DNA from 2 places in the Paenibacillus sp. GXUN7292 genome. Region 2 is predicted to be linked to the other one. Evidence: riboswitches for the same ligand, from Rfam matches in the RefSeq annotation. Region 2 holds a riboswitch; the other holds the start of a gene.
What was found. A riboswitch is a leader RNA that binds a small molecule or an ion and turns the genes downstream of it on or off. The one in region 2 is predicted to bind thiamine pyrophosphate.

Region 1 (3,418 bases), on a different contig from region 2:
TTCGAAATTGTCCCGCTTTCTCCTGCAAGCCCGCTTCGATCGCTTCTATGGAGTCAAGCCCTTTCTCTGCTGCATATTCTCTTATATCCTGGGTAATTCTCATGCTGCAAAATTTAGGGCCGCACATGGAGCAAAAATGAGCGGTTTTCGCCCCTTCCGCAGGCAAGGTTTCGTCGTGATACTCCATCGCGCGCAGAGGATCAAGGGACAAATGAAATTGATCCCGCCATCGAAACTCGAATCTTGCCTTGGACAGCGCATCGTCCCGCTGCTTCGCCCTTGGGTGCCCCTTTGCCAAATCCGCTGCATGCGCGGCAATTTTGTAAGTAATTACGCCTTCCTTCACATCCTCGCGATTTGGCAAGCCCAAGTGCTCTTTTGGCGTAACATAACAGAGCATCGCTGTGCCATACCAGCCGATCATGGCTGCCCCTATTGCGGAAGTGATATGGTCATAGCCTGGGGCGATATCCGTCGTCAGCGGGCCCAGCGTGTAAAATGGCGCTTCGTCGCACGCTGCGAGCTGACGGTCCATATTTTCCTTAATCAAATGGAGCGGTACATGGCCTGGCCCTTCTACCATGACCTGCACATCATGCTTCCAGGCAATTTTCGTCAGCTCGCCAAGCGTTTCCAGCTCCGCAAATTGCGCCTCGTCATTGGCATCTGCAATGGAGCCTGGACGAAGCCCATCCCCCAGCGAAAATGCTACATCATAGCTTTTCATTATTTCGCATATTTCTTCGAAATGCGTATACAAAAAATTTTCCTGATGATGAGCCAGACACCAGGCTGCCATAATCGAACCGCCACGGGACACGATCCCTGTCACTCGATTTGCTGTAAGCGGGATATACCGCAGCAGCACGCCAGCATGAATTGTAAAATAATCAACGCCTTGCTCAGCCTGCTCAATCAGCGTATCGCGAAACACTTCCCAGCTTAGGTCCTCCGCCTTGCCGTTTACCTTCTCCAAAGCCTGATAAATCGGTACGGTGCCTACCGGCACTGGTGAATTGCGGATAATCCACTCGCGCGTCGTATGAATATTTTTACCTGTAGATAAATCCATAATCGTGTCCGCGCCCCAATACGCGGCCCATCTCATCTTCTCTACCTCCTCCTCAACCGAAGAGGCTACAGCAGAGTTCCCAATGTTCGCATTTATTTTTACATGAAAGCCCCGGCCAATAATCATAGGCTCGCTCTCAGGATGATTAATGTTTGCCGGTATGATCGCTCTGCCCGCCGCAACCTCGTCACGGACAAATTCCGGCTCCATGCCTTCTCGTATAGCAATAAACTCCATCTCGGGTGTTACTATGCCTTTGCGCGCATAATGGAGCTGAGTCACGTTTTTACCTGGCAGTGCGCGATAAGGCCGGGCATTAACTAGTGGAAATTGCTCGATTCCGCGCTTAAGCATCGAATCCTCGGAGGAAAAGCCATTATCCTCCGGCCTTATCGCTCTTGCCTCATAGCGCTCAACATCTCTGCGCTGCTCAATCCACTTTTTTCTCAATAGCGGCAAGCCTGCCCGGACATCCGCTATGTAGCTTTCATCCGTATAAGGCCCGCTGGAGTCATACACGCGAACCGGCTCGTTCGGATATTCGGTTCCGCTGCGATCAGTGCTGCTTGCCAATGCAATCTCTCTCATCGGGACCTGAATAGACGGATCACTTCCTGTAATAAACACTTTTTTGCTGCCTGGCAGCGGCTTATTGCTTGCTGACATAACAAAAAACCTCCTGAATGGAATAGTTAAAATCCCACCTGGAGGCCAATACAGACATATGCGAAAGTTGAATGCATCATAAAGCGATCAATGCAGCCGACAACTCAACTTGCCTGCATGCACAAATAAACCTTATGAAGCTTTGGCAAAAGCAGCTTCCGCTACTTTTGACCTTCCACTTTCCTACGCTGGCATGACCCAGATCAGGTTCTAAGGGACAAAAGCATTCGCTTTATCTCAGCCTTGAAGGCGCCCCTAGTGGATTTCCTTATACGACTATAGCTCGTTTAAAAAGCTGCTGTCAACTCTTGCTATAGTTTTATTTTAGTTTGAAACAAGCCAGCCTGCCGTGCCGCCATATAAATAATGACGACTAGCGGTCCAAGAAATACGCCGACTACGCCGACCAGCTTAAAGCCGACATACAAGCTTATTAATGCCGATAGAGCGCCAATTCCTATCGAATCTCCCAATATTTTTGGCTCGACAATCCGGCGGAATACAGTAATGACCAGGAACAGCACCAGCAGCCCGATTCCCGTGTAATTGTCACCCGTCAGCAAAAGAAAAGCAGCCCATGGAACAAGTACAGAGCCGGTGCCAAGTATCGGCAAAATATCAACTACGATAATTAACAGCGCAATCGCCATTGGAAACTTAACGCCCAAAATCAGCAGTCCCACAAAAGAAATAATATAGGTCAAAGCGCTTAGTATAAATTGCGAGCGAATAAATCCGAATATCGATTTTTTCAAATTCGTTAAAACCTGATCCACCTGTGGACGGGATTTTTCTTCAAAAAAGGACAGAAACGATTGCTTCATCGTATTCAGACTAAAGCTGAACATGTATACTGCGACAAGAAATACGATAAAGAATATAAACATTCCTGGTAAAGTTGACGCAATCGATACTACAGATTTCGACAAGGAGCCGGCCATCTGTGTAATGGTTGACGTAAGGCTTGATACCCATTCCTCCAAAGCCGCTGCTGCGTCCGGAGGCAAGTTCTCATAGAGCAAATTTGCATTTTGCATGAGCTGGTCTACATAGGAACTGGCGTTATCGAAATAAAGCGGAACCTTTTGAAAAAATGCAATCAGCTCGGCAACAATTTTCACGCCCAGCAGCGCAATCGCTCCCAGCAGAATCAGCGTGAACAATGAGCTCGACAACGTAGCCGCGAACAGACGGTTCATCTTGAACTTTTGCATAAACAGCTTATTGAGCGGCTCTAGAAAAATCGCGATGACAAGCGCCAGTAAAAATGGAGCGCCTACTGTGAAAATCAGGTATAACAAAAGCAATGCAACTGCAATCGACAGTATTGCTTTAACAGACAAGCCTTTTCACCCCTTTTTGTATGAATATACCTCGTCCTATTCATCTAAAATAGCGCTTCGCGTTAAAAAATCAACATCCTTATAGTACATATCCTTTACAAGCAAATTCGGTCCGCAGCAGGCGGCTGCAGGACAATGGCAGTTGACACCCGCTGCGAGCGGATGATCAAGCCAACGGCTGAACAGTTCATCCAGCTTTGAGTCAGCAATATTGCCAAACGCGGGCACATCAGCAAAATCAGTTACAAATACATCGCCTGTAAACAGGTTGACGTTAAGACGATTGCGCCCGTCTGGATCATTGCGGACGGTCACATTCGGCTCGGCTGCGAGCCTG
Region 2 (3,418 bases):
TAATACGAGACCAAATAACAGCAGGCTGATCGCAACTATAATAATAACGGCAGCAAATACCCGTTCAGGCTTGTAGTTGCGCGAGGATAATATAAGAAAACCGCCGAGGCCGTTTTTGGGTGATATCCACTCCGCAACAACAGCGCTCAGCATGCTGTATGTAGCCGCGATTTTGAGACCCGAAAACAAATGAGTAATCGAATAAGGCAGCTCCAGGCGCCAAAACAGCTGCCATTTGCTGCTGCCGATCATGCGCATATAATTGAGCAGCACCTGGTCCGTTCCGGAAAGTCCGCTGAGCATGGCAATGGCCACCGGAAAGAAGCAAACCATCGTTACAAGCAGCACCTTCGGCAGCAACCCATATCCGAGCAGCAGCGTCAACAGCGGAGCAATGACAACAAGCGGCACATTTTGAGACAATATGAGGAGCGGGTACAGGGCCGAGCGCAGCAGCGGGACTAGATGCAGCAGCATCGATAATAGAAAGCCGCCCGCTGCACCGAAGCCAAAGCCCATCAGCGTAAGGCGAAGCGTAGAGCCGGTATGCTCCGCCAGCCGCGGCCCTATCTTTATCGATTCCTGCACGACCGCCCATGGCGAGGGCACGATCCAGCTGTAGAACAACCCCAGCGATACGCTAGCTTGCCATACGCTCAGCAAGCCTAGCATCACAACGGTCGGCGGCCATATTTTTCGCCATATTCCTCGTCTTCCTCCATGATTACTGGCCATCTGGATATTTCTCCAGCAATCGATCCACCGGCAGAATGCGTATTAATGCGTTAGCCATGCTGCTCATCCTCTCATCAATATTACTTGCCGCTTGGCAAAAATTGATTCGTAAACGCCTTCTCTGCATCCAATTCGCCATCAAGCAGCTTGTTTTCATGCATCCAGTCAGCGTAATTTTGCCATACGCTCAGCTTCTGCTCTCCCCAGCGCGGCGCATCATCCTTGTAATAAGGACTCAACCATTTTTGGCTTGCGCGTACAAGCTCTTCATTCAAATCCGGCACTGCCTTTATCAATACGTCCGCTGCTTCTTCCGGCTTTTCGATTGCAAACTGATAGCCCTTCGCAACAGCAGCAACGAAGGATTCAACTACCTTCGGCTCCTCTGCAATCATTTTTTCATTCGTAACAATAACAGGCGTATAATAGTCCAGTTTCTCACTGTAATCTGTCAAATAAACCATATTCAGCTCTTCCCCGCGCAATTCCGCCTCGACACCTGTCCAGCCGTAGAAAATCCATGCAAAATCAATATCCCGCTTGACAGCTGTAAAGAAATCGCCATCTCCAATACTCAGCAGCTCTACTTTTTCAATATCAGCATCCTGAGTACGCATAATCGAGTCTATAACCGCTTCCTCTACCGGTGCTCCCCAACCGCCATAACGCATTCCTTCGAACTTTTTGGGAGAATCGATTCCTTTCTCCTTCGGCGATGCAAAGCCTGACGTATTATGCTGGATAACCGCCGCGACCGACACAATAGGCAGCCCCTCTACACGCGCCATCGTTACTGTTTCCTGATAACTTACGCCAAATGGCACTGTACCGGCAGCTACTGCCGGATTCGCACCATCGTCGCCAGGCATTATAATTTCAACATCAAGACCTTGCTCCGCAAAATATCCTTTGTCACGAGCGACATAAATTCCCGTATGATTCGTATTTGGCGACCAATCGAGCAAAAGCTGCACCTTTTTCAGCTGCTTCCCGCTGCTCTCTCCTGTCTGGTTATTCTCTTTTTTGCCGCCGCAGCCTGAAATAATAAGCAAAGCTGCCAGCATAGCTGCCGTAATCCCCTTTGTCCATCTTCCAGCATATTTTCTCATTTGACTTGCCCCTTTCTCTATTTCCTGCCTATCCTTTCTCTGCCTGCTTCAAATGCACCAAGCACCTTTGGAGCAGCAGCTTACTCACCGGCAAACCGTCTCCTTCGCACAAAAAAAAGCGCTTCTCCCGATCCGGAGAAACGCTGTCTGCACGAATAATTGTCACGCTGACGCCAACTGCATATGAGAAGGACGCCAATATGGACAGTATGCAAAACGATTCCTACGCCGGCATTATCCGGATCAGGTATATGGGTCGGAATGTAAAGCATCCCCTCTCAGCCGGTCCAACCAGCTCCCCAGTACTTACTTATAAGCCATGCCAAGAGAGCCTAATTAAAGACTCTTAACATTTGAAGCATACTTTATCATAGCAAATAATTTCTTTATTGTCATGCGCACACTTCAAGAAGCTCGTCATACCTTATATCATACGTGTATTTTCATACACGCTATTGGCATGGGAGGGATTAGAAACGCATGATTACCATCAGCTTATGCATGATTGTCAAAAACGAGGAGGAAAGCCTTGGGCGCTGCCTCGCCTCCGTCAAAGAAGCCATGGATGAAATTATAATCGCAGATACCGGCTCAACCGACCGCACCAAAGAAATTGCCGAATCCTTCGGCGCTAAAGTATATGACTTTCCTTGGATAGACGATTTTGGGGCAGCTCGCAATTTCAGCTTCAGCAAAGCAACCCAAAAGTTTATTATGTGGCTGGATGCAGATGATGTGCTGGGGGATGAGGACCTGCAAGGACTGCTTGCGCTGAAGCAGCAAAAGCCGTTTGACTACGACAGCGTCACGATGAATTATGTGCTTACGGTCGATCAAAAAGGCAATCCTGTATACAGTCTGCGCAGAAATCGCCTTGTACGCAGAAGCTGCGGCTTTCAGTGGCATGGGCCTGTCCATGAATATTTAGCCGTGTCCGGCAGTGTATATAACAGTGACATAGCTGTGCGGCACCGCAAGGAGCGTACACATACCGACCGCAACCTGCAAATTTATTTGAAGCGTAAAGAAAAAGGAGAAAATTTCTCGCCGCGAGACCAATACTATTTTGCCAATGAGCTGCGTGACAATGGACGATATGCCGAAGCAATCGATATGTATGAGCAGTTTTTGAATACGAGGCTCGGCTGGGTTGAGGATGAAATCGGCGCATGCATGAAGCAAGCATTTTGCTACGGTCAGTTGATGCAGCGGGAAAAACAAATGCAAGCTTTATTCAGAACATTAGTCTATGACCTGCCACGGGCAGAATTTTGCTGTCAGCTCGGCAATGTTTTTATGGAAAGCGGACGCTGGCAGCAAGCGATACACTGGTTCCGCCAAGCCACGCTGCTGGAGGTTCCTGCTCATCTGCTTAGCCCGATCGATCATGCCTCCTGGACGTGGCTGCCGCATCTTCAGCTCACCGTATGCTACGACAGAATAGGCGACCGCGAGCGCGCTTTAGCGCACCATGAAGAGACAAAAAAGCTGAACCCCGAGCATCCAAGTGTAAAGTTTAATGAGAACTACTTTAATAACCTTGCGCAATAGCAGGCGACAAAAAACGGGCAATG

Region 1: it holds a riboswitch for thiamine pyrophosphate, as region 2 does, so the genes downstream of both, thiC (phosphomethylpyrimidine synthase ThiC) here and ACRRU2_RS01795 (ABC transporter substrate-binding protein) in region 2, are expected to answer to the same signal.

What each region holds. Positions count from the first base shown of each region.
Region 1 covers NZ_JBOZWO010000015.1:95,036-98,453, forward strand. The annotation lists gene thiC (phosphomethylpyrimidine synthase ThiC) at 1-1,738, opposite strand, end outside; TPP riboswitch at 1,902-2,005, opposite strand; gene ytvI (sporulation integral membrane protein YtvI) at 2,050-3,081, opposite strand; gene yfkAB (radical SAM/CxCxxxxC motif protein YfkAB) at 3,118-3,418, opposite strand, start outside.
Region 2 covers NZ_JBOZWO010000001.1:401,170-404,587, reverse strand. The annotation lists gene ACRRU2_RS01800 (ABC transporter permease) at 1-735, opposite strand, end outside; gene ACRRU2_RS01795 (ABC transporter substrate-binding protein) at 816-1,844, opposite strand; TPP riboswitch at 2,046-2,156, opposite strand; gene ACRRU2_RS01790 (glycosyltransferase) at 2,325-3,395, shown strand.